DNA from 2 places in the Sphingomonas sp. P3_C6 genome. Region 2 is predicted to be linked to the other one. Evidence: riboswitches for the same ligand, from Rfam matches in the RefSeq annotation. Region 2 holds a riboswitch; the other holds the start of a gene.
The links. A riboswitch is a leader RNA that binds a small molecule or an ion and turns the genes downstream of it on or off. The one in region 2 is predicted to bind glycine.
Positions count from the first base shown of each region.

Region 1: linked by a shared signal. The riboswitch ahead of gcvT (glycine cleavage system aminomethyltransferase GcvT) and the one ahead of AC1DT7_RS17105 (L-serine ammonia-lyase) in region 2 are both predicted to bind glycine.

Region 1 covers NZ_JBFUHB010000004.1:204,055-219,753, forward strand. Annotated here, with positions in the region: gene AC1DT7_RS07310 (A24 family peptidase) at 1-209, opposite strand, end outside; gene AC1DT7_RS07315 (alpha/beta fold hydrolase) at 259-1,200, shown strand; gene AC1DT7_RS07320 (NAD(P)/FAD-dependent oxidoreductase) at 1,217-2,311, shown strand; gene AC1DT7_RS07325 (YegP family protein) at 2,359-2,529, shown strand; gene rnhA (ribonuclease HI) at 2,539-3,000, opposite strand; gene thrB (homoserine kinase) at 2,997-3,953, opposite strand; gene ispH (4-hydroxy-3-methylbut-2-enyl diphosphate reductase) at 3,958-4,914, opposite strand; gene AC1DT7_RS07345 (hypothetical protein) at 5,071-5,676, shown strand; gene AC1DT7_RS07350 (MOSC domain-containing protein) at 5,673-6,320, shown strand; glycine riboswitch at 6,398-6,530, shown strand; gene gcvT (glycine cleavage system aminomethyltransferase GcvT) at 6,701-7,828, shown strand; gene gcvH (glycine cleavage system protein GcvH) at 7,832-8,203, shown strand; gene gcvPA (aminomethyl-transferring glycine dehydrogenase subunit GcvPA) at 8,417-9,775, shown strand; gene gcvPB (aminomethyl-transferring glycine dehydrogenase subunit GcvPB) at 9,772-11,340, shown strand; gene AC1DT7_RS07375 (CcdC protein domain-containing protein) at 11,440-11,955, shown strand; gene AC1DT7_RS07380 (methyltransferase family protein) at 11,952-12,419, opposite strand; gene AC1DT7_RS07385 (DMT family transporter) at 12,482-13,381, opposite strand; gene AC1DT7_RS07390 (hypothetical protein) at 13,420-14,205, opposite strand; gene AC1DT7_RS07395 (aminoacyl--tRNA ligase-related protein) at 14,310-15,699, shown strand, end outside.
Region 2 covers NZ_JBFUHB010000019.1:68,916-84,614, reverse strand. Annotated here, with positions in the region: gene AC1DT7_RS17125 (M13 family metallopeptidase) at 1-1,241, shown strand, start outside; gene AC1DT7_RS17120 (glutathione S-transferase family protein) at 1,262-1,900, shown strand; gene AC1DT7_RS17115 (SDR family oxidoreductase) at 1,888-2,766, opposite strand; gene AC1DT7_RS17110 (helix-turn-helix transcriptional regulator) at 2,866-3,723, shown strand; glycine riboswitch at 3,766-3,853, shown strand; glycine riboswitch at 3,855-3,921, shown strand; gene AC1DT7_RS17105 (L-serine ammonia-lyase) at 3,957-5,369, shown strand; gene AC1DT7_RS17100 (translocation/assembly module TamB domain-containing protein) at 5,386-9,582, opposite strand; gene AC1DT7_RS17095 (autotransporter assembly complex protein TamA) at 9,582-11,717, opposite strand; gene AC1DT7_RS17090 (MarR family winged helix-turn-helix transcriptional regulator) at 12,017-12,487, shown strand; gene AC1DT7_RS17085 (efflux transporter outer membrane subunit) at 12,478-13,887, shown strand; gene AC1DT7_RS17080 (EmrA/EmrK family multidrug efflux transporter periplasmic adaptor subunit) at 13,884-15,089, shown strand; gene AC1DT7_RS17075 (DHA2 family efflux MFS transporter permease subunit) at 15,089-15,699, shown strand, end outside.

The DNA of each region.
Region 1 (15,699 bases), on a different contig from region 2:
GCGAAGACGATCGCGGCAACGCCGACCAGGATCGCGATGTCGGGCCAGACGGCCCAGCCGTTCGTCAACCACCACAAGGGGGCGATTGCAGCGATGGCGATGTTCTTCCAGTCGGCGATCTCGCGGGTGCGCGCATCCTGGATCCCCGCCGAGACAAGGAGCAGCGCCAGCGCGCCAAGTAGTAAAGCGTTCGGTAATCCCCCACTCATGGGCAATTTACCTAGACGACATGGCTTTCTAAAAAGTAACCAGCATCCCATGGTTTCCCCGCAGCTCTATCGTCGCGCGATTCCGGCCACCGCTCGGATTTCGCTCTGGACCGCGCCCGATGGCTGGAAGCTGCGCCGTTTCGACTGGCCCGCTGAAGGATCGCCGCGCGGCAGCATCCTGTTCCAGGGCGGCCGGGGCGACATTTTCGAGAAATATCTGGAAGCATTCGCGCACTGGCATGGTCAGGGCTGGTCGATCACCGCGGTCGACTGGCGCGGGCAGGGCGGGTCGGGGCGGTTATCGCCCGACCAGCATGTCGGGCATGTCGAGACCTTCGACACCTATATCGACGATTTCGCAGCGTTCTGGTCGACATGGTCGGTCGAGGCCGCAGAGCCCCAGGTGGCGATGGGCCATTCGATGGGCGGTCACCTCGTCCTGCGTGCGCTGACCGAGGGTGTGGCCCGACCGGCCGCAGCGGTGCTGATTGCCCCCATGCTGGGCCTGCACAGCCCGCTCGGCGCGGGAGTGGGGGAGCGGCTGGCCAAATTCCTCGGTGGGGTCGGCAATTCCGCGCGGCCTGCCTGGAAGGTCAACGAACGCCCGGCGACGACCGCGACGCGCCAGGCGCTGCTAACTCACGATCCCGCCCGCTATGAGGATGAGATCTACTGGCAATCGAGCAAGCCGGAACTGCTACTCGGCCCACCGAGCTGGAAATGGGTGATCAAGGCGTTCGAATCGACCCGCCGACTGCGCGACGATCCGCGTCTCAAGACGATGACGGTGCCCGTGCTGATGATCGTGGCGGAGGCGGACAAGCTGGTCAGTGCCAAGGCGGCGCTTCAGGTCGCGGCGAAGATGCCCGATGTGCGGGTGGTGCGTTTCGGGCAGGAATCGGCGCATGAGGTGCTGCGCGAGGTAGACAGCGTGCGCAACCGCGCGATCGGCGAGATCGACATCTTCCTCGCCGCGCGCGCGCAACGCTGAGGCAGCGGGCACGATCATGAAGCGATACGATGTGGCGATTGTCGGGGCCGGGATCGCAGGCGCCAGTCTGGCCGCCGCGGTCGCTCCCCATGCATCGGTGTTGCTGATCGAGGGAGAAAGCGCGCCAGGTTATCACGCCACCGGCCGGTCGGCCGCCTTCTGGTCGGAAAGCTATGGCGGCCCGGGGGTTCAGCCGCTGACCAGCGCATCCGGTCCGGTTCTTCAGGCTGGCGGCTTTCTGGCGCCGCTGGGTTCGCTCCATATCGGCCGCGCTTCGGATTCGGCGCTGATCGATGCATTCCTCGCCGAGTTCGATGGCACTCAGGTCGCGTTAGAGCGGGTCGATCCGGCGGCGATCGTGCCGGGCTTGCGCGACGAATGGACCCTTGGCGTGATGGAAGCGAGCAGCGCCTATATCGACGTCGCCGCACTCCATGCCGATAGTATCGCGCGGGCACGCCGCGCCGGTGCCGAGATGATCGTCAACGCGCCGCTGCGAGCCGCGGCGCGGCAAGGCGGACAATGGCGGATCGCAACCGTCGCCGGTGATTTCGCCGCGACCGTGCTTGTCGATGCGGCCGGCGCCTGGGCAGATCCCGTGGCGCGGCTCGCCGGCGCCGCGCCGGCCGGTATTCAACCCTATCGCCGCACCATGACCCAGTTGCGCACGGACCCTGCGGTGCCGCAGGGGCTGCCGCTCGTTTCCGACATATCCGGCAACTTCTATTTCAAGCCGGAGACGGGCGGGCGACTATGGCTCAGTCCGCATGACGAGACACCGGTCGATCCGTGTGACGTCCAGCCGGAAGAGATCGACATCGCCATTGCCATCGACCGGTTCCAGCATGTCGTCGACTGGAAGGTCGATGCGGTCGAGCGGCGCTGGGCAGGGCTCAGGAGCTTCGCGCCGGACAGGCTGCCGATCTACGGGTTCGACCCGCAGGTGCCGGGATTCTTCTGGTGCGCGGGGCAGGGCGGTTTCGGCATCCAGACCGCGCCTGCCGGGGCCGCGCTTGCCGCCGGGCTGCTGCTGGGCCGGGAACCCGATCCGATCGCCGCTGCGATCGATCCGGCGCCATATGCGCCCGGCCGATTCCGAACGCTGGCGTAACGGTTCGCCCAAAGCTAACCTGCATCAGCCCAAGGTGGAGGAACGATATGGCACATAAGTTCGTGATCGAGCAGAACAAGGCGGGCGAGTACGTCGCCAAGTTCAAGTACAACAGCGAAATCATGTTCTGGACCGAAGGCTATTCGAGCAAGGCCAGCGCGCAGAACGCGATCGATTCGATCAAGAAGAATGGCCCCGAGGCACCCGTCGAGGATTGACGATCCGCTCTAGGCTCGGCCAGCGGCGACAGCCGCGTCGCTGGCCAGCTTGTCGGCCCGCTCATTGTCGGGATGGCCGGCATGGCCCTTGACCCATAACCATTCGATGCGGTGAGGCTTGGCGGCGGCGAGCAGCGCCTGCCAAAGGTCGGCATTCTTGACCGGCTGCTTCGCGGCTGTCTTCCAGCCATTTTTCTGCCAGCCTTTGATCCATTTGGTCAGGCCGTCCATCACGTAACGGCTGTCGGTCGACAGGACGACATGGCAGGGCCGCTTGAGCGCGTTGAGCCCCTCGATCGCCGCGGTGAGTTCCATCCGGTTGTTTGTGGTGAGCTTCTCGCCGCCGGAAAGCTCCCGCTCGCGCGTGCCGGCACGGATGATCGCGCCCCAGCCGCCGGGCCCCGGATTGCCTTTGCAGGCCCCGTCGGTGGCGATCTCGACCTTTGTGAGCTCGGAGGACGATTCAGTCATGCGAACAGCGTCTCACCCTGCGCCTCATAGGCCCTCAGGCGGCGGAGATAGGCGAGCGGGTCCTTGCGCGTGACCAGTGCATCGGCCGGCGTATTCAGCCAGTCCCAGGCACGGGAGAGCAGGAAACGGATACAGGCGCCCCTGGCCAGAGTCGACAATTCGGCGCGTTCGTCCGGCCGAAGCTCGATCGACTGGGTGTAGCCGTCGATCAGCGCCCGTCCGACCGCCCAATCGGCTTTGCCTCCCGTCGCGTCGAAGGACCAGGCCGTATGCATGACGGCAAGGTCGTAGGCGCGAATATCGGTGCAGGCGAAGTAGAAATCGATCAGCCCGGTCACGACATCGCCGCGCATCAAGACATTGTCGGGGAAGAGATCGGCATGGATCGCCCCGATCGGAAGATGGGCCGGCCAATTTGCGAGAACGGAGTCGAGCGCGAAGCCGACATCGTCGTAGAGGCCTTGCGCAATGCCATCGAGATCGCGGCCACAGCGTTCGAACAACGGTCGCCACGTATCGACGCCCATCGAATTCGGGCGGGTAAGCGTGAAATCGGCCAGCGCCTCGTGCATCCGTCCCATCGCCGAGCCGGTCGCGAAGGCCTGCGTTCTGGTGGGATGCGATAACGAAACGCCCGTCAGGAACTCGATCAGGCAGGCGGGGCGGCCCTCGATCTCATGGATCACGGTGCCGTCGCGGTCCGGCAGAGCGCGGGGAACCGGCAGCTCATGCTTGCCGAGATGATCGATCATGGCGAAGAAGAAGGGAAGATCGTCGAGATCGACGCGCTTCTCGTAGAGCGTCAGGATGAAGCGGCCCTTCGTCGTATCGACGAGGTAATTGCTGTTCTCGACGCCCTCGGCGATGCCCTTGGCCGATACGAGCTCGCCATGGTCGAAGCGCGCGAGGAAGGCGCTCAGCGCCTCCGCCGAAACCTGAGTATAGACGGCCATGAGGTCAGGCCGCGACTTCGAGGCCGCGGGGCAGCTTGAAGGAGATGGTCTCGCGGGTCGTCTCGACCTCATATTCGCTGACCTCGAAACGCTCGGACAGTCGCGTGACGAGTTCGCGCACCAATATCTCGGGCGCGGAGGCACCAGCGGTGATGCCGAGCGTCCGAACCCCGTCCAGAAAATCGAAATTCAGGTCGCTCGCGCGCTGCACCAGCTGGGCGCGGGTGCCCTCGCGCTCGGCGACTTCGACCAGCCGGACCGAGTTCGAGGAGTTGGGCGCGCCGATCACCAGCATCGCATCGCAGGCGTTGGCGATCTTCTTGACGGCGGCCTGACGGTTGGAGGTTGCGTAGCAGATATCCTCGCCGCGCGGCGCCTGGATCGCCGGGAAGCGTTGCTGAAGCGCCTCCACGATGGCGGCGGTATCATCGACAGACAGGGTCGTCTGGGTCAGGAAGGCCAGATTGTCCGGATCGACCGGCTGCATGGCCTCCACGTCGGCGACGGTCTCGACCAGCGACATGGATCCTTCCGGAACCTGGCCGAAGGTGCCGATCACTTCGGGATGCCCTTCATGGCCGATAAAGACGATGTGGCGGCCGGCCGCTACCAGGCGTTCGGCCTGGCGATGGACCTTGGAGACGAGCGGGCAGGTCGCATCGAGATAGGAAAGGCCGCGCTGCGCTGCCTTGGCCGGCACCGCCTTGGGCACGCCATGGGCGGAAAATACCACCGGCACGCCGTCCGGCACCTCTTCCAGTTCCTCGACGAAGATCGCGCCCTTTTCACGCAGGGCGTCCACGACATATTTGTTGTGGACGATCTCGTGCCGGACATAGACCGGGGCGCCATATTTCTCGATCGCCAGCTCGACGATCTGGATCGCACGGTCGACACCCGCACAGAAGCCGCGGGGAGCGGCAATGAGCAGTTCGAGCGGCGGCTTCTTGGGATCGGTCATTGGGGAGCGCTCTACGCGATTGCTTGCGTGCGCGAAAGCCGGTTCCTATGGTGCCCGCCGTTCCGGGGCCGGTGCGCGCGAGCGCGAGGCCCCTTCCTATGTGATAAGGTGCGTGTGCCCGTGACAGCCCGGAAATTTGCCGTTCCCGCCATATTGATGCTGCTGGCAGGCGGCTGCTCCACCACCGGCGACATCGACGAGACGGGCGGCATCACGGCTATCCGTTCCGCTTGCCCCAATGTCGGCGTTCCTGCCGCGACCGGCGACATCACGCTGTTCGATCCTCCCGCGAGCACCGCCGCGACGGCGATCGACGTCGCCGCGGTGATGACCAATGTCAGATCCACCTGTGCCGATGCGACCGACGACATCATCACCACCGTCACCTTCGACATCCAGGCGCGCCGTACCCGCACCGATTCGGCGCGGGACGTGAACCTGCCTTATTTCATCACCGTCGTGCGTGGCGGCACCGCCGTGATCGCCAAGCGCGTCGGCCATGTCTCGGTGCATTTCAACGCAGGGCAGGATCGCGCCACCACGAGCGGTCAGGCGACCACCACCATTGCCCGCGCCGCCGCCACGCTGTCCGACGATGTCCGCAAGAAGCTGACCGAGAAGCGCAAGGCGGGCGGCACCGACGCTGCCGTCGACCCGTTGAGCCGCCCCGAGATTCGCCAGGCGGTGATGCGTGCGACCTTCGAAGCGCTTGTCGGTTTCCAGCTGACCGACGATCAGCTGAAGTATAACGCGACGCGGTGACCGGCGTTCGGGCCTTCGCCCTGCTTGCGGGCAGGGCACGGTATCTCGGGCGTGGTGAAAACAGCGCCATTGCCAAGTCTCCCGTTTCGGGGCCGGTAAAGATCGGATTCCTCGGGCTGGAGGGCGACGAGCAGGTCGACCTGACCGTGCATGGCGGACCGGACAAGGCGCTGCATCACTATCCGAACGACCATTATGCACGGTGGGGCGAGGAAAGGCCGAGCGACCCGGTGCTCGCCGGGCCGGGGGCGTTCGGCGAGAATGTCGCCACCCTGGGGCTGATGGAGGGCCAGGTCTGTATCGGTGATCGTTTTCGCCTCGGCAGCGCACTGGTCGAGATAAGTCAGGGTCGGCAGCCCTGCTGGAAGCAGGGCGAGCGGCTGCACTGGCCGGCGCTTCCGGCGCTGATGGTCAAGGAACGGCGCAGCGGCTGGTATTACCGCGTGATCGAGGAAGGCACGGCCGAACCCGGCGAGACCCTGTCGATGGTCGCGCGCCCCTTGCCCGACTGGACCGTCCGGCGCGTGTTCGGCCTGCTGATCGCGGGCGACCATCGAAGCGATCCCGCGGCGCTTGCCGAGCTTGCCGGCATGGAGTCGCTCTATGTCGGCTGGCGGGACCGTGCCCTCAAATTGATGGGGTGAGGTAAAAGCAGCCAAGCCCGATTGACTCGCCTGCCGCGCCGCGCCACACCGGAAATGTCGATGAGGGGCAACCTTCATGGGCACGCGCGGGAGAGACCCCGGACGCGGGACCTTTGTCAAAGCAACAGCTTGGCATTGAATCCCCGATCCAGGGCGCCGAAGGAGCAACCGCCCCGGAATCTCTCAGGCACACCGGACCGCGCGGGCTATCGACACTCTGGAAAGCGGCTGGAGCGACGTTCGCGCGGCCCACCGAAGGGGTAAGCCGGCCTGCATCAGCGGGCGGTCAAAGCTCTCAGGTTCCCGTGACAGAGGGGGCGGCGAAACTCGGCGTATCCTGCGCTGCGTAACGCCGTGACACCTTGCGACGGAGACCGGCATTGAGCGACACCGAAGGCCCCGAAATCGAAATCCAGACCCTGCCGCTCGATGCGTGGCACCGTGCGCGTGGCGGCCGGATGGTCGAGTTCGCCGGCTATCACATGCCGGTACAATATGAAGGCATCATGGCCGAGCATCTGTGGACCCGCGAGTCCGCCGGCTTGTTCGATGTCAGCCATATGGGCCAGCTGCTCTTCACCGGCGAAGGCGCCGACGCCGCGCTCGAGGCGCTGCTGCCGGGCGACATCAAGGGGCTCGGCACCGCGAAGATGCGCTATTCGCTGCTGCTGGCGGAGAATGGCGGCATCCTCGACGATCTGATGGTCACGCGCCGTGAGGACGGCATCTACATGGTCGTGAACGGCGCGACCAAATATGACGATATCTCTTACTTTCTCGATCATCTGCCCGACGACATCACGATCAACATCATGGACGAGCAGGCATTGCTCGCGCTCCAGGGCCCCAAGGCGGTCGACGTGCTGTCGCGGCTGGTGCCGGGCGTCGAGGCCCTGGTGTTCATGACCGCCGGCGGGTTCGAATGGAACGGTACGCCTCTGTGGATCAGCCGGTCGGGTTATACCGGTGAGGACGGGTTCGAAATCTCGGTGCCGGGCGAGATCGCCGAGGCGCTTGCCGAGGCGCTGACGGGCGAAGCAGAGGTCAGGCCGATCGGACTGGGCGCGCGCGATTCGCTGCGGCTCGAGGCGGGTCTGCCGCTCTACGGCCATGATCTCGATCCCGAGACGACGCCGGTGATGGCCGACCTCGGTTTCGCCTTGTCCAAGCGTCGCCGCGAAGAAGGCAATTTCATGGGTGCCGAACGCATCCTGCTCGAGCGAGAGCAGGGCCCGGTCGTAAAGCGCGTCGGGCTTGTCGTCGAAGGCCGCCAGCCGGTGCGCGAGGGTGCGGCGGTGGTCGATGCCGACGGCTCGGATGTCGGCAGGGTCACCAGTGGTGGCTTTGCCCCGAGCTTCGGTGCGCCGATCGCCATGGCTTATGTGCCGGTCGCGATGTCAGCCATCGGCACCGTCATCCAGCTTTCGCAGCGCGGCAAGGTTCATCAGGCGACCGTCGCCGCAATGCCGTTAATTCCCCACCGCTACGTCCGTACAGGAGGCAAGTGAGCCATGAGCCGTTATTTCACCGAAGATCATGAATGGGTCGATGTCGACGGCGACGTCGGGACGGTCGGCATCAGCGAATATGCGCAGAGCCAACTCGGCGACATCGTGTTCGTCGATGTGCCTGCAGAGGGCAAGGAACTTGCAAAGGGCGACGATGCCGCCGTGGTCGAATCGGTCAAGGCAGCGTCCGACGTCTATTCGCCGGTCTCGGGCACCGTGATCGAAGGTAACCCGGCGCTCGGCGACAATCCGGGCCTCGTCAACGAAGATCCCGAGGCCGAGGGCTGGTTCTTCAAGCTGACCCTCAGCGATCTGGAAGAACTGAAGGGCCTGATGGACGAGGCTGCCTACGCGGCGTTTGTCGCGAAGCTTTGATGTGACTTACTCCCCTCCCGCTTGCGGGAGGAGTTTGGATTGCCATCGGGTCAATCATGCCCCCGGCATGATTGAGAAATGCCTGGGAGGCATTTCGGCCCGACGGGAATCAAAACTGGGGTGGGCTCGCGCTCACCTCCGGCGAACCGCCCGGAATTAGCCGGGCGCCCACCCCCGACCCCTCCCGCAGGCGGGAGGGGGGAGATTGCGTGAATGCGTTACCTGCCTCTTACCAACAACGATCGTCAGGCGATGCTCGCCGTGATCGGCGCCAACTCAATCGACGATCTGTTCGTCGATGTTCCCGCGGTCGCCCAGCTCGACGGCCCAATCCACGGGTTGCCCGGCCATGCGAGCGAACTGGCCGTCGAGCGCCATATGGCGGCGCTGGCGCGCAAGAACCTGGCGGCGGGCGACGCGCCCTTTTTCCTTGGCTGCGGCGCCTATAAGCATCATGTGCCGGCGAGCGTGGATCACCTGATCCAGCGCGGCGAGTATCTGACGGCTTATACGCCGTACCAGCCCGAGATCGCTCAGGGCACGCTGCAGATGCTGTTCGAGTTCCAGACCCAGGTGGCGCGGCTGCTCGGCACCGATGTGGCGAACGCATCGATGTACGACGGCTCGACCGCGTGCTGGGAAGCGATCGGCATGGCGCGCCGGGTGACCAAGCGGGCCAAGGCGATCCTGTCGACCGGGCTCCATCCACATTACGTCTCGGTCGCGAAGACCATGGCGAAGTTCACCGGCGATGTGCTCGAAACGGGCTCGCCGACATTGTCGGCCGAAACCGACATTGCCGACCTGATCGCAGCGATCGACAACGACACCTCCTGCGTCGTCGTCCAGTATCCCGACATTCTGGGCCGTATCGAGGACTTGTCCGAGCTGGCTGCGGCCTGCCACGCCAAGAAGGCGTTGCTGATCGCCGTCGTTACCGAGCCGGTGGCGCTTGGCGCGATCAAGTCGCCGGGCGAGATGGATGCCGACATCGTCGTTGGCGAAGGCCAGTCGATCGGTGTCGGCCTCCAGTTCGGCGGTCCCTATGTCGGGCTGTTCGGGTGCAAGGAGAAATATCTTCGCCAGATGCCGGGCCGGCTCTGCGGCGAGACGCTCGATGCCGATGGGCGTCGCGGCTTCGTGCTGACGCTCTCCACGCGCGAGCAGCATATCCGCCGCGAAAAGGCGACCTCGAACATCTGCACCAATTCCGGGCTGTGTGCGCTGGCTTTCTCGATCCACATGACCCTGCTGGGCGAGGCAGGGCTGCGTGCGCTGGCCGAGACCAACCATGCCGGGGCGGTGGCTGCGGCTGAGCGGCTGGTGCAAGTGCCGGGTGTCGAACTCGTCAACGGCAGCTTCTTCAACGAGTTCACGCTGAAGCTGCCGGTCGAGGCGCGGCCGGTGGTCCGCACGCTCGCCGAACGCGGGATTCTGGCCGGCGTGTCGCTCGGGCGACTCTACCCCGACGAAGCGGGCCTCGCGACCGGACTGGTCGTCGCGGTGACCGAAACCACGACCATGGAGGATGTGGAGACACTTGCCTCCGCGCTCCAGGAGGTGCTGGCATGACGATCAACGCAAGCGGTTGGCGCCCGGAGCGCCCCGAGGCAGGCGTCGCAACCGCCCCGACCTTCACCGGTAACAAGGCGCTGATGCTGGAAGAGGCGCTGATCTTCGAGATCGGCTCGACCGAGACGAGCGGCGTCGAAGTAGCTGCGCCGGCCCAGGTCGCCTCGCGCCTCGGCAGCCTGGGCCGGTCCAAGCCGATCGGGCTTCCGGGCCTGTCCGAGCCTGAAGCGGTGCGCCACTATACGCGCCTGTCGCGGCAGAATTATGCGATCGACCTCGGCCTGTTTCCGCTTGGCTCGTGCACGATGAAGCATAATCCGCGCCTCAACGAGAAGATGGCGCGGTTGCCGGGTTTCGCCGACATCCATCCGCTTGCGCCGGTCGATACGGTGCAGGGCGCGCTCGAGGTGATCCATCAGCTCGCGCACTGGTTGGTGACGCTGACCGGCATGCACTCGGTCGCGATGAGCCCCAAGGCCGGCGCGCACGGCGAATTGTGCGGTATCCTGGCGATCCGCGCCGCACTGGAAGCGCGCGGCGAGGGGCATCGCAAGGTGATCCTGGTGCCGGAGAGTGCGCACGGCACCAACCCGGCAACGGCGGCGTTTGCCGGCTATTCGGTCGAGGATATCCCCGCGACGAGTGAAGGCCGGGTCGACCTGGCGGCGCTGACCGCGCGGCTCGGGCCCGACGTTGCCGGCGTGATGATCACCAACCCCAATACCTGCGGGCTGTTCGAGCGCGACATGCGCAAGATCTCCGACGCCGTGCATGAAGCGGGCGGGCTGGTCTATTGTGACGGCGCGAACTTCAATGCGATCGTCGGGCGCGTCCGCCCGGGTGATCTCGGCATCGACGCGATGCACATCAACCTGCACAAGACCTTCTCCACCCCGCATGGCGGCGGCGGACCGGGCTCGGGGCCGGTGGTGTTCTCGGAGGCGCTGGCCCCCTATGCGCCGCTGCCCTTCGTCGAGCAGACGGCGGACGGCTTCCGCCTGGTCGAGGAAGAGACGGCCGAGAAACATCATGCCGGCAGCTTCGGCCGCATGGTCGCCTTCCAGGGCCAGATGGGCATGTTCACCCGGGCACTGACCTATATCCTCAGCCATGGTGCCGACGGTCTGCGCCAGGTCGCCGAGGATGCGGTGCTCAACGCGAACTATATCCTGCGGTCGCTCGACAGCACGCTCGACGCGCCGTTCGGGGCGTCGGGGCCGTGCATGCATGAGGCTCTGTTCTCGGATTCGAACCTGGCCGAGGGCTTCTCGACGATCGACGTCGCCAAGGGGCTGATCGACGAGGGCTATCACCCGATGACCATGTACTTCCCGCTGGTGGTGCACGGCGCGATGCTGGTTGAGCCGACCGAGACGGAGAGCAAGGCAGCGCTCGACCAGTTCATCGGCGCGCTGCGCTCGGTGGCGGAACGGGCCAAGGCGGGCGATGTCGCGCTGAAGTCCGCGCCGCACTTCGCGCCGCGCAGCCGGCTCGACGAGACGCTGGCCGCGCGCAAGCCGGTGCTGGTGTGGAAGGATCAGGAACTGGCCCAGGCGGCCGAATGAGCGGGGAGGGGAGCGATGGCCGCTCCCCGACCTTCCGGGCCGCGCGCGGCGCCGCCCGCTGAGATGACGATACACGGGTCAATCGGGGGATAGAGGCCAATGCAGGTTCATGCCGGGCAGCCAGCGGGCTGGATTCAATATGCGCTGCCGACCGCGATCTTCGTCCTGGTCTTTGCCTTTCGCGCCCGGCGCCTGACCCGGCTTCGGCCGCTCAGGATCGAGCGGCTGTGGATCTTCCCGACTATCTACCTGCTCGTCTGTGCCTGGATACTGGTGCAGTTCCCGCCGACTTTGCTCGGTTGGGGGTTGTGCGCGGGTGCCCTTGTGGTGGGTGCGGCTCTCGGATGGCAGCGGGGCAAGGCGATGCGGATCACCGTCGATCCGGAGACGCACCAGCTCAACCAGAAGGCTTCGCTTGCCGGTATCGCCTTCCTGTTCGTGATCGTCGGGTTGCGCGCTGCGGCGCGTGCGGGGAGCAGCGCGCTCCATCTGAACGTCGCGATGCTGACCGATACGCTCGTCGTTCTTGCACTCGGCCTGTTCGCGGCTCAGCGCATCGAGATGTATCTGCGGGCTAAACGGCTGCTCGACGAGGCAAGGGCGGCGAAAGCCTAGAACCAGCGCGGGACGCTTTTCTTGTAGGCGACATAGTCGGCGCCGAACTTGCCGAGCAGATACCGTTCCTCGCGCGCGATCACCTGGGTGCGGATCAGCAGGATCGCGACCGGCAGTAGCAAAAGAGCGGTGAAGCTGTTGAAGAGGAACGCGAGCCCGGCGTGAAGGATCGCCATGCCGAGATACATCGGGTTGCGCGTGACGCGGTAGATGCCGGTCGTCACCAGGCTGCTCGATGCGCGCCAGGGCCGTGCGGCGGTCCCCGCGCTGCGGAATCGTTCCGAGCTTGCGATGATCACTGCGGCGCCGATGACGAAAAAGGCGCCACCGGTGACGAACGAGAGCGTTCCGGCGGGGCCGAGCCTGCCGGTCAGGCCGGTCCAGGCGAACCCCAGCAGCAGCAGGCCGACATAGATGAGGGGTGGCGGAAAGCTTACCCTCGCGCTGTCCTGATCGACCTGCATCTTTTTCTCCCGAATATGCCCGCCCATCATGCGGATGGATGTCGTGTAGGCAAGCCGGGAGGCTAAACGATCGCCTGTTCGGTTTCGGTCCGTCGCCGGATATGCTCACGCCAGACGATGTAGAGGCCGCTGCCGATGATGATCGGTGCGCCGATCCATGTCGCGAGACCCGGCAAGGTGCCGAACAGCAGCCAGCCGTACAGCGTCGCCCAGAGCAGCGACGAATAGTCCATCGGCACGACGATCGAAACCGGACCGAGCTTGAGTGCCGTGGTGAGCGCGATCTGGCCGAGATTGCCGACGACGCCGATGCCGATCAGGAGCAGCCAGACATCCACCGAATGCGCCTGATGATCGAACGCATAGGCGATGCTCAGTGGCACCATGGAGAGGGTCGCGAACCAGAACACGGTGGTGAAGGGATTCTCGGTACGCCCGATCCGGCGAAGCTGGATCGAGATGACGGCGGTTAGGAACCCGGCGGTAAGGCCCGCCACGGTGCCCCACAGCATGAAATGCCCGGTGCCAGGCCGGGCGACGATCAGCACGCCCACGAAACCCGTCACGACGGCGAGCCAGCGATGCCAGCCGGTCGGCTCTCCCAGCACCAGCGCACCGAGGATTGTCGCAAAGATCGGTACGGTGAATTGTAAGGTGGTCGATTCGGCGAGCGGCAGCAACGTCACCGCGGTGAACAGGCATGTCATGCTGGTCAGCCCTACGACGGCGCGCATGATATGGGCGGGGAACTGGCCGGTCCGGATCGTCGCAAGTCCGGGGCCGAGCGCGATCACCGTCGCGACCAGCGGTACCCCGACCGCCTGCCGGAAGAACAATATCTCCGACAGGCGCGCGCCGCGCATCTCCGCAAGCTTGATCAGGGCCGCCATCGTCGCGAGGAACGCGACCGATAGTAGACGAAGCGCAATGGCGGGGAGAATGCGGTCCGTGTTGTTAGGCACGCGGGTGCGCTAGGCCGACGGCGCCCCCGCGGCAAGCATCAGCTCGTTTCCCCAGCCATCATGGTCGCGAAAACCCGATCGCGCTGTTCACCGGGAAGGGAACTGATCGCCCGGATCAGATGATGGGTGACGCCGCACCCAATATCGACGCTGGCATCACTGATCTGGTTGCGCGCAAAGGCTTCGAACTCGAGTTGGGACATGCCGTCGCGACGCAACGCCTTCGCCACTGCTTCCCGGTCGGCGGTCGCGAGTGGGCCCCTTGCCCTTTTTGCGGGGGTGTCGCGGCCAGCCGCCATAGCGCGCCATTGGGCGACGACGAAGCTGGTCATCAGCTCGCGCGGCCTTCCGTCGGGCATCTCCGCCAAAGAGAGATTCGACCCGCCGAATTTCGCGCAGAGCGGCGGGGATTCCTCGCGTAAATTGTTGATAAGGTCGATCTCGGCGGCGAGCAGCTCAGTCAGATTGTCATGCGGGGCCTGGGCAAGGTCCGCGAGATGGCGCTTGCGCAAGTCATTGAGGAAGGCCTGGGTCGCGACCGATATTTCTTTCGGGCCCTGATTATGTTTGAGGCGGTTCTCGATATCGCTTTCCAGCCGCTTGAGGTCGGCCGGGAATGTGGCGTCGATCGTCCGGAACAGGGCGCCCGATGTCGGATCCGAGATTAGGGACTGGTGGATTTCCGGCAAAGCCGGGGCCGGCCCCATGCCGAACACCGGCAGGAGCATCTTGAAAGCGTAGCGCGCGCCGAAGACCAATACGATTGCGGTGATGCCGATCGTGGCACCGCCCCTGTAGCCGTTCTCACGGCCGAAATAGGACATGTCGGTCCCCCCCCGGTCGGCAATAGACCATCCGAGCCGTAGACTCGCAAGCGCGCTCGAAAGCCCTCTTTGACCAGCGGGTCTTTCGGGCTATCCGGCCTCGCATGATCAAGCATGCACTCCCCGTCACCCGCGAGGCCGATTTCTCGGCCTGGTACCAGTCCGTCATTGCGGAAGCCGATCTCGCCGAGGAATCCGGCGTGCGCGGCTGCATGGTCATCCGGCCATGGGGCTATGGCATCTGGGAGCGGATCCAGCGCCTGCTCGACGACCGGATCAAGGCGACCGGCCATGAGAATTGCTATTTCCCGCTGTTCATCCCGCTTTCCTATTTCGAGAAGGAAGCGGAGCATGTCGAAGGCTTCGCCAAGGAGATGGCGGTCGTCACGCATCACCGGCTGGTGAGCGACGGCAAGGGCGGGCTGATGCCCGATCCGACCGCAAAGCTGGAAGAGCCGCTGGTCGTGCGGCCGACATCGGAGACGGTGATCGGCACTGCCTTTGCGCGCTGGGTCCAGTCGTGGCGCGACCTGCCGGTGCTGATCAACCAATGGGCGAACGTCGTGCGCTGGGAGATGCGCACGCGCATGTTCCTGCGCACCAGCGAGTTCCTGTGGCAGGAAGGGCATACTGCCCACGCCTCCGCCGAGGAGGCGCGCGAAGAGACGCTGAAGATGCTCGAAGTCTATCGCAGCTTCGCCGAGGACTGCCTCGCGCTGCCGGTGGTCGCGGGCGAGAAGCCGGAGAATGAGCGCTTCCCCGGCGCCGTCGCGACCTATTCGATCGAGGCGATGATGCAGGACGGCAAGGCGCTCCAGGCGGGCACCAGCCATTTCCTCGGCACCAATTTCGCGAGCGCGCAGAATATCCGCTTCCAGAATGCCGCAGGCGAGCTCGAACTGGCCAATACCACGAGCTGGGGCGTGTCGACGCGCATGATCGGCGGCGTCATCATGGTCCATGGCGACGATGACGGGCTGCGCGTGCCGCCCCGCATCGCACCGTGGCAGATCGTGATCGTGCCGATGCTGCGCGACCAGCCGGAAGACGCGGCGATCGTCGATTATTGCAAGGCATTGCAGGCCGGGCTGGCCCAGCAGTGGGCGTTCGGCGAGCCGGTGCGGGCGCTGCTCGACCTCAAGCCCGCCAAGGCGGCGACGAAGCGCTGGGGCTGGGTGAAGAAGGGCGCGCCGATCATCATCGAGGTCGGTGGGCGCGATGTGGCCGGCGGAAACGTCTCGGTGATCCGGCGCGACCGGCTTTACCGCGAGGACGGCAAGCTCGACAGCGCTGTGGTGGCCCAGGACGATTTCCTGGTCGAGGCGGCCGGGCTGCTGGAGGTCATCCAGGGGCAGCTTCATCGCCAGGCGCGTGAGCGGCTCGAGGCGAACATTGCGCGCGACGTCACCGATTTCGCGGGGCTGGAGCGGGCTTTTGCCGAGGGCGTGAAGAACCCCGGCTGGGTCGAAGTGCAATGGTCGAAGCCGACCGGCG
Region 2 (15,699 bases):
TTGACTGGAACGCCTTCTTCTCGGGCGCCGGGCTGACGGGCCAGCAGGATTTCATCGTCTGGCATCCCGCGCCGACCGCGAAGCTCTCGGCGCTGGTCGCGAGCGAGCCGCTCCAGGCGTGGCAGGACTGGATGGCCTTCCACCACCTCAACACCGTCACCGCGGTGCTGCCCAAGGCGTTCGACGATGCGTCGTTCGACTTCTACGGCAAGACGCTCAGCGGCACGCAGCAGCCGCGGCCGCGCGACAAGCGGGCGATCGGCGCGGTGAACACCAATCTCGGCGACGCGGTGGGCCAGATCTATGTCCAGAAATTCTTCCCCGCCTCGTCGAAGACCGACATCCAGGGCATGGTGAAGAACATCCTCGGCGCCTTCGACAAGCGGGTCGAGAACCTGACCTGGATGGCCCCAGCGACCAAGGCCGAGGCACGCAAGAAGATCCAGACCATGCGTGTCGGCGTCGGCTATCCCGACACCTGGCGCAATTACGGATCGCTCGAAATCAAGGCCGACGACGCGCTCGGCAATCTCGAGCGCGCGCGCCTTGCCGAATACCAGCATCAGCTCGGCAAGATCGGCAAGGCGCCCGACAAGGGTGAGTGGTGGATGACGCCGCAGACCGTCAACGCGGTCAATTTGCCGCTGCAGAACGCACTCAACTTCCCGGCGGCGATTCTTGAAGCGCCTTTCTATGATCCCAAGGCCGACGCGGCGGCGAACTACGGGTCGATCGGCGCGGTGATCGGACATGAGATCAGCCACAGCTTCGACAATACCGGCGCCGAATTCGATTCCAGCGGCAAGCTGCGCAACTGGTGGACTCCGGCCGACTTTGCCCACTTCAAGGAGCAGAGCGCTGCGCTGGCGAAGCAATATGATGCCTATGAGCCGCTGCCCGGCCTTCACCTCAACGGCGAGCAGACGCTTGGCGAGAACATCGCCGACGTGGCCGGCCTGACCGCCGCCTATGAAGCGTATCGCGCCTCGCTCGGCGGCAAGGAGGCGCCGGTGATCGACGGACTGACCGGCGACCAGCGCTTCTTCCTCGCCTTCGCGCAGAGCTGGCGCGAAAAGACCCGCGAGAAGGCGATGCGGCAGCAGGTTGCGACCGACGGCCATTCGCCCGGCGCCTTCCGCGCGAAGACGGTGCGCAACCTCGATGCATGGTACAAGGCGTTCGACGTGCAGCCGGGCCAAAAGCTGTATCTGGAACCAAATGCGCGCGTGAAGGTCTGGTAGGAAGAAGGGTAGGGCGGATCATGCTGCTGATCGGACAATATGATTCGCCCTTCGTCCGCCGCGTCGCGGTGACGATGAAACTCTACGATCTGCCCTATCGCCATGCGCCGCTCTCGGCGTTTGGCGATGTCGAGGAGATCGCACGCTACAATCCGCTGCGCCGCGTGCCGACCCTGGTCTATGACGCCGGCATCGCCCTGACCGACAGCAGCGCGATCGTCGATGCGCTGGACGAGATGGTCGGTCCCGATCGCGCCTTCCTCACCCGGCGCGGTGATGATCGTCGCGCAATGCTCCGGACCTGCGCCTTCGCCGCCGGCGTGGCCGAGAAGGCTGTCAGCCTGGTCTATGAGCGCGCGTTTCGGGATGGGCACAAGATGTGGGTCGAGCGCTGCCGTGCGCAGGTGATCGACACGCTCGACCTGCTCGAGCGCGAGCGAGCCGCCGCAAAGACGGTCTGGCTGCTCGGTGACACGATGAGCCATGCCGACGTCCTGCTCGGCACGATGCACCGCTTCGTCAGCGAAGCGCTGTCGGACCAGTTCGTCATGGACGGCTGGGTCGCGCTCGATGAGCACGCCGCACGGTGCGAGGCGCTCCCGGAATTCGTCGCTGCCTGTCAGGCGTTCAGGCTGACCTTGCCTGATCAGGCGGCATAATAGTCCGGCTGGTCGATATCGCTCAGCAGGTCCGGGCCGGTCGGTTCCCAGCCAAGGAGAGACCGCGTGCGCTCGCTCGATGCCGGCATGTCGGCACCCGCAAAATCCGCGAACCAGCCGAAATGGTCACGGCCACGGGATTCGACCGGGACGCCGAGCCTACGGCCGATCACCCCGGCGATGTCCTTGAAGGCAACCCCTTCGTCGGCGATCGCGTGGTAGGTGGGTTCAGTGGCGCCCTGTTCGAGTGCAAGACGGTAGAGGCGTGCCGCATCGAGCCGATGCACGCCCGGCCAGCGATTGAGACCATCGCCGATATAGGCGGATACACCCGTCTCGCGCGCCAGGGCTACCAGGATCGGGATGAAGCCATGGTCGCCGACGCCATGGACCGAGGGCGCGAGCCGGACGGAGGCAGCGCGGACGCCGCGTGCCGCCAGTGCTATCGCCGCCGCTTCCGATCTGCGCGGGTAGAACGGATCGGACGGGGGCGTGTCCGCCTCGGTCGCGACCCGGCCCGGCGCGAGCAATGCGACGCCCGACGTGACGAGCAGGGGGCGCCCGGAGCCAGCCAGCTCGTCGCCCAGCGTCTCGATGGCCCGCTGATCTTGCCGCGCATTCTCGGCGAATCGGGAAAAGTCGTGATTGAAAGCGGTATGGATTACGGCATCCGCTGCCGAGGCGGCGTCGCGCAACATATCGAGGTCATCGAGCGTACCGGCCACGATGTCGGCACCGGCCGCGGCGAGCGCAGCAGCTTTCTCCGGAGAGCGGACGAGGCCGGTGACCTGATGGCCGGCCCCGACCAATTGCTCGACGACGGCCGAGCCGACCCAACCGGTGGCGCCCGTTACGAATACACGCATCTGTTCAACTCCAGTATCTCGATACGGCTCTTGTCGGCGTGCGAGGTATGCAGGTAAAGTAGGGACATTATCCTGGTATAATCATCAACAGGATGCGCGATGACCGACGACAACAACATACTTGGCACCTATCTCAGAAACCGGCGCACGAAGCTCGATCCGGCTTCATTCGGTTTCGCCGGGCGGCGGCGAACCGCCGGGTTGCGCCGGGAGGAAGTCGCACAGCGCGCCAATATCAGCCCGACCTGGTACACTTGGCTCGAACAGGGGCGCGGGGGGAAACCCTCGGCCGAGGTGCTCGACCGGATCGCAACGGCATTGACCCTGACCGAGGTCGAGCGCGAGCATCTGTTCCTGCTCGGACTCGGCCGCCCGCCCGCCGCCCAGTATCGCGGCAGCGACTCGATTACGCCGCGGCTGCAGCGGTTGCTCGACGTGCTGACCTGCAGTCCGGCCATCGTGCGGACCGCGACCTGGGATGTCGTCGCCTGGAACCGTGCGGCGGAGGTCGTCCTCACCAACTACGGCACGCTCCCGCCCGATCAGCGCAATATCCTGCGCCTGCTCTTCCGCGACGATCGCGTTCGCGCGGCGCAGCCCGAATGGGAATCGGTGGCCCGTTTCGTCGTGAACTCTTTCCGGATTGATGCTGCCCGCGCGGGTGCCGATGCCGAAGTCGCACCGCTGGTCGACGAACTCTGCCGGGAGAGCCCCGAATTCGCGGCGATGTGGCGGGACAATGACGTGCAGACGCATGGCGACGGGACGAAGCATCTCCGCCATCCAGAGGTCGGCCTGATTGCCCTGGAATATTCCGCCTTTGCGGTGGATGGCCGGCCGGACCTGAGCCTGATCGTCTATAACCCGGCCACGCCGGACGACCGCGACCTCATCCAGTCCCTGGTCGACGAACGAAAAGCTCCCGTACCGGAATCTCGCGCCGCCTGGGCATCCTGATCGGGAGCCGATTGACTTACCGCCGGTGCTCGCTCACCTATCGGCCGTCGCACGGGAGAGATCGGCTTAGGCTGGCGCCGAAGGAGCAACCGCCCCGGAAACTCTCAGGCAAAAGGACCGCGCGACACAGACACTCTGGAGAGTGGTGCCACGGCACCCGCCGACGGGATAACGATCTCAGGCGCAAGGGACAGAGGGGGCATGCAACGGCGCTCGCAGCGCCCGACTGGAGCATGCCCTTTGTGACCGTGACACCGACTCCCCCAAATCCGCGCCATCGTCCGATCAGCATCGCCGAGATGTTCACCATCGGCATCGGCCCGTCGAGCTCGCACACGGTCGGGCCGATGCGCGCCGCGGCGGATTTCGCGCGAACCATCCTCGCCTTGCCGGATCGCGCGACGAAGGTCGGTTGCAGCCTGTACGGTTCGCTGGCCCTGACCGGCATCGGGCACGGCACCGACATCGCAATCCTGCTCGGGCTGGCGGGCTGGGAACCCGAGACAGTCGATCCCGAAGCCGCAGCGGCGCTGGTCGCGGATTTCCGCGCCGACGATGCCCTGCCGCTGGGGCGCGGGGCGGGCGAGGGCGGTTATCCGGTCGAGCTGGACGGTAAAGGCGGCATCGATTTTCATCCCCAGCGCTTCGAGCCGGAACATCCCAACGCGCTCGATCTGACGGCCTGGTTCCCCGACGGCACGGTGCAGACGCTGCGTTACTACTCGATCGGCGGCGGCACGATACGGCGCGGTGGCGAGCGGCCGGAGCTTGGCAATGTCGCGGTGCGCCATCCCTTCACCTCTGGCGAAGAACTGCTGGCGGCGGCGGCGCTCGAGCGCATCTCGATCAGCGAGCTGGTGCGCCGCAACGACACTGCCTGGCGTACCCCCGCCGAGACCGATGCGCTGCTCGACGGCGTCGCCGATGCGATGCGTGCGTGTATCGATCGCGGCATGGTCAAGGACGGCATATTGCCCGGTGGCCTGAATGTCCGCCGCCGCGCCAAGGGCCTGCACGAGGCGCTGATCTCGCGCTCCGAACGCGGCGCGCCATCGCACACGATCCAGTGGGTCAGCCTATGGGCGCTTGCGGTGAACGAGGAGAATGCGGCGGGCGGCCGGGTGGTGACGGCCCCGACCAATGGTGCCGCCGGCATCATCCCCGCGGTGATCCGCTATTACGAGACCTTCGAAGGACCGGCGACGCGCGAGGGAATCCGGATCTTCCTCTCCACCGCGGCCGCGATCGGCATGCTCTACAAGACACGCGCCTCCATCTCGGCGGCCGAGATGGGGTGCCAGGGTGAGGTCGGCGTCGCCTGCTCGATGGCCGCGGCCGGCCTGGCGGCGGTGCTCGGCGCTAGCAATGCCCAGATCGAGAATGCCGCAGAGATCGGTATCGAGCATAATCTCGGGCTCACCTGCGATCCGATCGGCGGTCTCGTCCAGGTGCCCTGTATCGAGCGCAACGCGATGGGCGCGGTGAAGGCGATCAACGCCGCCTATCTCGCGCTCGACGGCGACGGCACGCACATCGTCAGTCTGGATCAGGCGATCGAGACGATGCGCCAGACCGGCGAGGACATGCGCTCCAAATACAAGGAGACCAGCCTGGGCGGTCTCGCGGTCAACGTGGTCGAATGCTGACGGGCCGGCCGGCCCGTCAATAATCCTTCGAATAGCGCAGGTTGATCGCAGTCCCGTTCGATCCGCCCGTCTGGCTCAGGATGCTCAGCGCCTTGGACAGCGCGATCTCGAGCTGGGTGGCGGTGAAGCCGCGCGTGTCGGTGACGATTTCCACATAGATGTCGTTGGAGATGTACTTGCCCGCGGCGACCGAGGTGCCACGACCGGTCGCCTCGTCGGCGCCGAGGACACGCAGTCGGTCGATGCCCGAGGCCGAGCGCAGCTTGCCGAGCGGGTTCAGCCCGCCGCCCGATCCGCGCAGCGAGTTGAGCGCTGACGCGAGCTGGATCGCCTGCATCGGCGACAGCTCGGTGATCGAATTGCCGAACAGGATGCGCGACAGCAGTTCGTCCTGCGGCAGATTCGGCGAGGAGCTGAAGCTGATCTGCGGGTTCTGCGCCCGGCCGGCGATGTTGATGGTGATCGCGGTGCCCGACAGGGTGGCGGTCGCCTTCATCGACAGCGACGGGTTGGTCACCGGGCCGCCCTCGAAGCGGATCACGCTGTCCTGGTCGAGATCGAAACGCTTGCCGGCAAAGCTGTAGGTGCCGCGGACCAGATCGACGTCCCCGACCACCTCAGGCGTGGCTGAGGTGCCGCCGATCCGCAGGTCGGCGCGCCATTCGCTCTCCAGGCCCATGCCGGTTACGAACAGGCGGTTGTCCGCGCGGATACGCAGGTCGAGCTTGAACAGGCTCGGTACGCCGGCCGCCGCCTCCGCAGCATCCTTCGCCGCCTGGGCACGGCTGGTGCCCTTGCGGCGCACACCCTGAAGCTCCGCCACTTCGGCGGCACCCTGGCGGATGATCTCATAGCGGACCTCGGGAAGGTTCAACGTGCCCGAGACAAGGCCTCCATTGGCCTTGCTGTTGGTGACGGCGATCTCGCCGGAGACGGTCGCGCCGAGCGCATCGCTGCGCGCGAGCTGTGCGTTGGCCAGGGTCGCGCGGATATCGATCGGGAAGCCCGCGTCCGATCCGAACCCGACACTGCCTCTCGCTGAAACGGTGCCCTTGCCGGCACGCCCGGTGAATTCGGCGATCTCTAACCGATCGTTGGTGAAGCGTCCGGTCAGCTTGATCGCGTTGATCCGCGTGCCATAGGTCTCGTTGTCATAGGCGAGCGCATTGGCGCGGATGACGCCGGTGAGTTGCGGGCTGGAGATGCGGCCCGAGAAATCCGCGGCGATACCGATCTGGCCGGTCAGCGACTGGTTCGCCATGCCGGCCAGGCTCCACAGCACATCGGCCGGGCCGTTGTAGCGGACGCCGCCGCCGAGCGGCGCGTTCATCAGCGCCGTCGTCCAGTCGCCATCGCCGACCGGCTGCAGCCGCACCTGCGCCCGTCCGATTGCGTTGCCGCCGCGCTTGATCAGGGCGGCCAGTGTGCCGCCTTCGGGACGTAGCGTGCCGAGTGCCGAGATATCGACCGGGGTCGATACAACTGCCGCACCTGACCGGGTGAAGCTCTTGATATCGAGGCGGAGGTCGGCGCGTGGGATGCCGGACCCGGCCTGGACATAATCGAGGCTGCCGGTCGCGCGGCCGCCGATGCCGGCGCCGGCGGCAAAGGTGTTGAGAATCGCGAGGTCGAAATTGTCGAAGCGCGATTGCAGCTCGAGCGTCTTGCCATAGCGTCCAGCGATGCGGACCTGGCCCTGCGGCACGACGACCGCGACCGGCGCCAGCACATAAGTGCCCCGCTCGCTGCGGATCACTGCCGGCTGGGCGAGACGGAAGGTGACGGTGCCGACCTGGCCCTGCGCGGCGACCCGGTACAGGTCGGGCGAGAGCTGGGCATTGGCGGCGATGCGGAAGCTCGCGCCGCTCTGGCCGTTGGCGACGAGCTGGGCGGTACCGCGGCCGCCCTGATAGTTCACCTTCGCGCGGGCCGCCTGAAGGAAGAACTCGCCCTGGCGCACCCCGGCGAGTTGCACATCGGCGAGAATCTCGGGCGCCTTGGCGTAAAGGGTGATCGTCGCCTCGACGATTGCACGCTCGATCACCAGCTTGGCCTGGCCGGGGATATGCGCGCCATTGGCGCGGGCCGACACCTGGGCGCGCTGGATCGCACCGACCGCCGACAGGTCGACCGTGCCGGTGATACCCGACCCGTTCGCGGTCAGCTTGCCGACGAACGGTCCGGTCGGTGCCTGGCGGATAGTGCCGGCGAAATCGACCCCGGCGAAGCGCGCGCGGTTGATGTCGATGGTCAGCGGTCCCCTGCCGGTGCGGATCAGCACATCGGCATTGAACGGCCCGTAGGGCGATCCGCCGGTCGCGACGACCGCATAGCCGGTGCCGGTCCCGCGGATCACCGCTTCGACATCGCTGAGCTGGACGCCCACATTCGGGCGGCTCGCGCGCAACCGGATCAGCGGTCGTTCGGCCGTGCCCGACACCGCAAGCGAGAGCGGGCCATATTGCGTGGAACGGCCCTGCGCGGTGAAGGCGATACGCCCGTCCGGCAGATAGCTGCCCTGGCCGCCGGTCAGGCTGAACTTCGGCGCACCGACCCGCAGATTCTGGACGCGGAACACGCCCTTGGGGTCAAAGCTGATCGTGCCGGCGATCGCGGCGCGCCCGCCGAGGAAATCGGCCACGCCCGAATTGTCGATCTTCACCGTCGTGAGACCGAACCGGCCTTGCAGGCCGAACCCGCCCGACGGCACCGTCACGATCTTCATGTCGGTCGTCAGGTTGACGATGCCGACGCCCTCAATGCGATAATCATTGACCCGGCCCTTCAGCCCGGCGCGGTAGATGCCGGTGGACAGGTCGGCGACGATGATCGCGGTGGCGTCGATCTGGGGCGATCGGATGCGCAGATTGTCCGACAGGATGGTGTCGCCGGACATCGCGAACTCGCCATTGACCGTCACGTTGGTCAACAGCCCGCCGGCGGCCGCATTCAGCCCGGTTACGCGTGCGATCCGCCCCGAGACCGGCACGATGATGCGGTCGGCATCCACGCGGCTGCGGCCCTCGGCATACAGGCCCTGAACAACGGTCTTGTCGAAGCCGATCGCCGCTGCGCTGATCTTGTAATCGACCAGCGGCCGGGCAAAGGTGCCGTCAAGCCGGAGCGAGGCACGCACGTCGCGGCCGTTGAGGTTCGGCGCGATCGATCCGGGGGTGAGCAGGTTCGCCTCGATCTGCATGCCCTCGAACCGGCTCTGCGCGAGATCGATCATGCCGTTCGCGGTCACCGCCAACGCATCCGAGCGCACCGACAATTTTGTGTTCGCCCGGCGATTGGCCAGGGTCGTGGTGAGATCGACGACCAATGCCGGCGCGGTCAGCCGCTCGACCGGGCCGGCCAGGATCAGTCCGGGATGCAGCGGTCCGCGCGCGGTGAAGGTGCCGCTGCGCGCGGTCAGGTCGAGCGCCGCCAGAGGCTTGCCGCCAAGCAGCGCCTGCGCCTTGCCCTGCCAGGAGGACCAGCTCCCGCGCCCGTCGATCTGCGCGATCAGCGGCTGCTTGAGACCCGCCATGCCCGCGACGATCCCGCCGGCCGGCGCATTGAGACGCGCGTCAACGATCAGCCGATCCTGGTCGGGCACCGCATCGAGCTTCAGCGCGAGCCGGTCGCCGCCATCGAGCGCGGCGGCATTGCCGGTGATCTGCGCGCGGCCATCGGCGATGTGCGCCACGGCATCGAGCGTCATCAGACGCCGCGTACCGGTGACGGGCGCGCCGAGCACCAGCCGGTCGACCTTCAGCGTGCCGATGTCGATATCGATATCGGGCAGGGTAGGGGCATTGGGATCGCTCGGCACCGCCTTGAGCTCGGGCAGGCGGGCGAGGGTGATCAGCGGTGCGCTGGCCGACCGGATATCGGCATGGTTGCCGATGAAGGCGAAGGGACGCCAGTCGAGATCGACCTGCGGCGCGGTCGCGAATACGCCCTTGGGATCACTGATCTTCAGGTCGCGGATGGTGAGCTTGCCGTAGAGCGAGCCATCGAGTCGGCCCAATTCGATCTTGAGTCCGGATGCCAGCTGATACCCGGAGAGCTTGCCGACCAGGAATCGCCGGCCCGGATCGGTGTTGAGCGCGACCACCGCCAGCACCGCGAGGGCCAGCAGCGTGGCAATCGTGACCGCCACCCATTTGACGACACGCCCGACCGTGAAACGGCGCGGCGCGGGTGCGGCGGTCTCAATCTCGGTCATCAGAAGGCCTGCCCGATCGAGATGTAGATCGCGACCTTGGATTCGCCCTTGCGTCGGCCGAGCGGCGTGGCGACGTCGAAACGGACCGGGCCGAAATTGGTGTAGTAGCGCGCGCCGATGCCCACGCCGTAGCGGAGGTCGCTGAACTTAGGCTGGGTCGAGGCATAGGCCTGGCCCACATCGAAGAACGGCACGATGCCATAGTCACCGAAGCGGTACCGCGCCTCGATCGCCCCTTCGACCAGGCTGCGCCCGCCGACAGGATCATTGTTGATATCGCGCGGGCCCAGCTGCTGATAGCCGAAGCCACGCACCGATCCGCCGCCGCCTGCATAGAGCCGCCGTGATGGCGCGATGGCGTCGCGCGGTGCCCCGGCGATCGAGGCGACCCGCATGCGGCCAGCCACCACCAGGCTGTCGGACACCGGATAATAGGTACTGCCGTCCACCTGCGCGCGGACATAGCGATAATTGCTGCCCTGGGTCTGCGACGTCTCCGGGCTGATGCGGATCATCGCGCGATAGCCCTTGGTCGGGTCGAGCAGACTATTGGTGCTGTCGAAGGCCAGCTGGCCGTTGACGCCGAAGATGCCGTAATTCTGGTAATCGCGCTTGCCCGTCGCCGGCTGGAACGTGTCTTCGCGCGATCCGAGCAGTTCGAAGCCATAAGCCCAGGTCCAGCGCTTCTGCCAGATCGGGGTGGAATCGAGCGAGATCTTGCCGTTGATGCCGATCGTCAGCGCCTTGTAAGCGTCGAAATCCTGACGGTTCGCGGTCACGCCGAGCAGCACCGTTTTGTCGCGCCGTCCGGCATTGGCGCGGCGGAATGTGGCGGCGAGCCCCTGTTCCTGCGTACCGGCGGTGCCGACAAAGGTCAGCGACCCTTCCGGGCTGAACAGGTTGCGGTGGGTCCAGCTTGCGTCGAGGCGCAGGCCCTGGCCGGTCGAATACCCCGCGGTCGCGGCAAGGCGGCGTGGCTTGCCGGCATTCTGGGTGACGAGCAGATCGACCACTTCGGTGCCGTCGGCTGCGGTGCGGCCGGTGCGGCGTGGTTCGACCGCAACGCTGTCGAACAGGCCGGTCGCGACCAGCGCCTCGCGCAGGTCGTTCACCTGGCGGTCGTCATAGAGCTGGCCGGGCTTGAAGCGCGCCAGCACACCGACATGCGTGGCGTCGAAGGCGAGCTTGCCCGTCGTCGAATAGGTGCCGAAGGACGATCGCGGCCCCGGATCGACCGGCAGCGTATAGGCGCCCTGGTGAGTCGCATCGTCCAGCTCGATGTCGCGCTCGCCGACCTTGACGAAGGGATAGCCCTGCTGCGGCAGCTGCAGCGCGACGCCACCCTCCGCCGCCTCGATCGCGCTCGCGACGATCGGGTCGCCGGTGCGCAGCGCGAGCGCGCTCCGGACCAGGCCGGGCGGGACCGTCTCCGCTCCTTCGATGACGATGGAGCCGAGTGTGTAGCGGGTGCCGGGTGCGGCGGTGATCGTCGCGGTGACCCGGCCCGGCTGGTTCGGCACCGGCTCGACCAGCGAGGAGACGACCCCGTCATAATAGCCTTGGGAACGGAGCAGCCGCTGGGCAAGTCCCTCGTCTTCCTTTGCCCGGGCGGAAATCACGGCGCCGTTGGCGCCCTTGCCGTCGCCCTTGTCGAGCGCCGAGAACGAGCGGAAGGTGCCGTCGAGATCGACCGCCTGGAGACCCTCGATCTTCACCGAGTACCGGAGCTCGGGCGGGGTATCGGCAATTTCGGCCGCGGTCGTGACAGCGGGAGGCTCGACGTCGAACCCGGCGAGCGGGGGCAGGGGCTGGATAAGCGTAGGATCGTTGGCCGCGGGCGTCGCGACAGCCTGGGGTGCAGTTGCCGGGGCTGCGGGTGTTACGGCCGGGGACAGTGATGTCGCCGGCTCAGCCGGCATCGAGTCGATGCTCTGGATCGGTGCGAGCGGCTGGTTCAGATCACCATCGATCGCCGGCAGCGCTTCCTTGAACTGTGAGTCGGGAATGATCGGGCCGCCGCTCACCGGGGCGGCGGGATCGGTCTTTGCCGTCTGGTCCTTGCGCGCCTGCTCGACCGGATCGGGCTTGCGCTGGGCGGATGCAGGCTGCGGTACGGCATACAGGCTCGCCAACAAGAGTAAGCTTGAGCTTGAACGCAAAACAGCCTTCCCCCCGACGCCAATGAACTGAGCTGGTTACGTGTTTTTGTCCCTTACGGGGCGAGACGGGGCTGGTCCACACGCAACTCGACCGCCCCGACCCGCTATCTGCTTAACCGTCCGGAAGCCAAACTGGTTCCCGCACCGTGAAAAGACCGGTTTCACGGACCCCTCATACCTAAGCAGGTGGTGCCGAATTTCTCTGTATGGCTCACTTGAATAGCCCAGGCGGCTTCCTTATTAGTTGCCGAAGCAACCATTGCTGGAGCAACGACGTGGCCGTCTACACGCACGAAGAGTTCAATCCCGACGTGTCGGTAGGGTATCTGACCAAGCGCATCTATCAGACTTCGCTGGTCGGGCTGGAGCCGATCTTCGCGGCCGAGGGGATAACCCATCTGCAATGGTCGGCACTGGTGTCGATCTGGTATGGGCGCGGACTGACCTGCAGGGCGCTTGCCCATGATCTGGGTCACGACAAGGGCGCGACCACCCGTCTGGTCGATTCGCTCGAAGAGCGCGGTTTCATTGCGCGGGATCGCGACGAGGACGACCGGCGTGTCATCAATCTGGTCCTGAGCGAGGAGGGCCAGGGTGTGGCCCATCGCTGCATGCATGGCGTCGTCAATTTGTGGAACGGCTGGCTCGCCGACTGGGCGCCGGAAGATGCCGCACGGTTCATCGCCTATCTTCAGCGACTGCGCACCTCGCTCGAAGCTTCCGTCGGAGATGCCCAATGCGCCTGACCGTCCTGGCCCTCGCGTCGACGGCATTGCTCGCTGGCTGCGCCATTCCCGCCTCGCGGCCCGAGGTCGCCCGGATTGCCGACAGCAGGCTTGGCCTGACCGGCGCGACCGACGCTGCTTTCCCGGTGATCGCCGATGATTGGTGGCGCTCGTTCGGCGACCCTCAGCTCGACCGGCTGGTCACCGATGCGCAGGCGGGCAATCCGTCGCTCGAGGCGGCGCTTGCGCGCGTGCGTCAGGCAAGCGCGATCCTGTCGAGCCAGCGCGCCGATGATGGCCCCGATGTCGCGCTCGATGCCCAGGCGCAGGTGGCCCGGCTCAGCGGCCGCTATCAGATTCCGCCGCCCTTTGCCGGTACGACACGGTTCCTCGGCACCGGACAAGCCGGGCTCAACTGGAACCTCGACCTGTTCGGCCGGCAAAAGGCGGTGATCGCCGAAGCCAGCGCCTCGACACGCGCGGCGATGCTCGATGCGACGGCGGCACGGCTCGCGCTCGCCGGGTCGGTGGTGCAGACCTATATCGAGCTCGCACGGGCGGAGAAGCTCGCGGCGCTTGCCCAGCGCACCATCGCGACGCGCGAGGGATCGCTCAGGCTCGTGCAGGTCCGCATCCGCAACAAGCTGGCGAGCGACCTCGACGCCCAGGCGGCACAGACCCTGCTCGCCCAGGCGCAACAGGCGCTGGTCCGTGCCATGGCGCAGCGCGCGCTCGCGGCCAACGCGCTGGCTGCACTGGCCGGGCGCGGTGTGGATTATCCTGCCACCATCGCTCCCGCGACCCTGCGGCTCGACGCTGCCTTGCCGCTGCCCTCGGCCATCCCGGCCGACCTGCTGGCCCGCCGCGCCGATGTCGCCGCGTCGCTGGCACGCATCGATGCGGCGTCACAAGGCCGGCTTGCTGCGCGCAAGGCTTTCTATCCCGATATCAACCTCTCGGCGCTGGTCGGGCTTCAGGCGATCGGGGTGGGCAATCTGTTCAATGCCGACGCCGGCACGGTGGGCGGCGGCGCCGCGATCCATCTGCCGATCTTCGACAATGGCCGGTTGAAGGCGGGCCTCGAAGGCGCGACGGCCGGGGTCGACCTTGCCATTGCGGGGTATAACGGAACGGTGGTCGGCGCGGTGCGCGAGGCGGCGGATGCGCTGACCCGGATCCACAGCCTGGCCGAGGATCGTGCCCGCCAGGCGGAGGTCGTGCGCGGTCTGGCCGAGACTGGACGCCTCAACACGATCCGTGTGTCGAGCGGGCTCGAATCCCGCCTCGGCCTTGTCGACAATGATGTGCGGCTGCTCGACGCGCAGCAATCCGATGCCAATCTCGCGGCCGATGCCGCCAGCCAGCGTGTCGCGCTGATCCTGGCGCTGGGTGGCGGCTTCGATCCGAAGGACCCGAAATGACCAAGATGGAAAAGATCGAGGCAGCCGCTGAAGCGCCTGCCGCTCCTGGACAGGCTGCACCTCCGGCTGCCCCCGCACGCGGCAATCCGACCGCGCGTCGTCGTGGCCTGATCGTCCTCGGCGCGATAGTCCTGATTGGGGCGATCGTGTGGGCGGTCTTCCACTTCCTCCTGGCCAAGCCCGAGGAAGAGACCGACGACGCCTATGTCGCCGGCGACGTCGTATCGATCACCGCGCGGGACCCGGGCACCATCCTCGCCATCCATGCCGACAACACCCAGACGGTGCGTGCCGGTCAGCCGCTGCTCGATCTCGATCCGGCGACGGTCGATGTCGGCCTTGCCGCCGCGGAGGCCGAGCTTGCCCGTGCGGTGCGCTCGACCCGCTCCGATTTCTCCAAGGTCAATGAAACCGCCGCCGCGGTCGGCCAGGCCCAGGCCGAGCTGGCGAGGGCCCAGAACGATCTCACCCGCCGCCGCGGTGCCGCGGTCGAAGGTGCGGTCTCGGGCGAGGAACTGAGCCACGCCGCCGATGCGGTGAAGGTCGCCCAGGCCAATCTCGCCCTGGCGCGCAGCCAGCAGGCGCAGTCCCAGTCCGGGGTCCAGGGTACGACCGTCTCGACCAACCCGGCGGTGCTTGCCGCGATCGCCGCCTATCGCCGTGCCGCCATCGCGCACAGCCATATGCACATCGTCGCGCCGATCGACGGCGTGGTGGCGCAGCGTACCGTCCAGCTCGGCCAGCAGGTCGCTGCCGGCACGCCGCTGATGGCCGTCGTCCCGCTCGACCGGGTATGGATCGACGCCAATTTCCGCGAGACCCAGCTCAAGGACATCCGCATCGGCCAGCCGGCGACGGTGACCGCCGACATGTATGGCAGCAGCCTGGTCTATCACGGCAAGGTCATCGGCCTTGGCGCCGGCAGTGGTAGTGCGTTCGCACTGCTCCCGCCGCAGAATGCCAGCGGCAACTGGATCAAGGTGGTCCAGCGCCTGCCGGTGCGCATTGCGCTCGACCGGGGCGAGCTTCAGCGTAACCCGCTGCGTGTCGGCCTGTCGGTCAACGCGACGATCGACACCGCCGAGACCGGCGGCGCGCGGGTAGGGGCGCCGGCGCAGCAGATCTATCATGACGGCGCATCCGATGGCGGCGATCCCAAGGTCGAGGCGCGCATCGCCCAGATCATCGCGGCAAACCGCTGATGGCCGGCGCCGCCCAGGCGCCGCTCCGGGGCGGCGCGCTAGCTCTCACGGCGTTCGCGCTGGCACTCGGCACCTTCATGCAGGTGCTCGATTCGACCATCGCCAATGTCTCGCTGCCGACGATCGCCGGCAATCTCGGCGTCAGCAGCGACAATTCGACCTGGATCGTCACGGCCTTCGCCGTCGCGAACGGTGTCGCCGTGCCGCTGACCGGCTGGCTGATGGGCCGGTTCGGTGTGGTGAAGACCTTCAGCGTCTCGGTGCTGCTGTTCACCTTCGCGTCGTTCCTGTGCGGTATCGCCTGGGATCTGCCTTCGCTGATCGGCTTCCGCATTCTGCAGGGCGCCGTGTCGGGCCCGATGATTCCGGGCAGCCAGGCGCTGCTGATCGCGATCTTCCCCTCCGACAAGCGATCCACCGCGCTGGGCATCTGGTCAATCACGACGTTGGTCGCGCCGATCATGGGCCCGATCCTCGGCGGCTATATCTCCGACAATTATCACTGGAGCTGGATCTTCCTGATCAACGTGCCGGTCGGCCTGTTCTGCGCCTTTGTCTGCTGGCGGAGCCTGCGCACCCGGGAGACTCCGACGCGAAAACTGCCGATCGA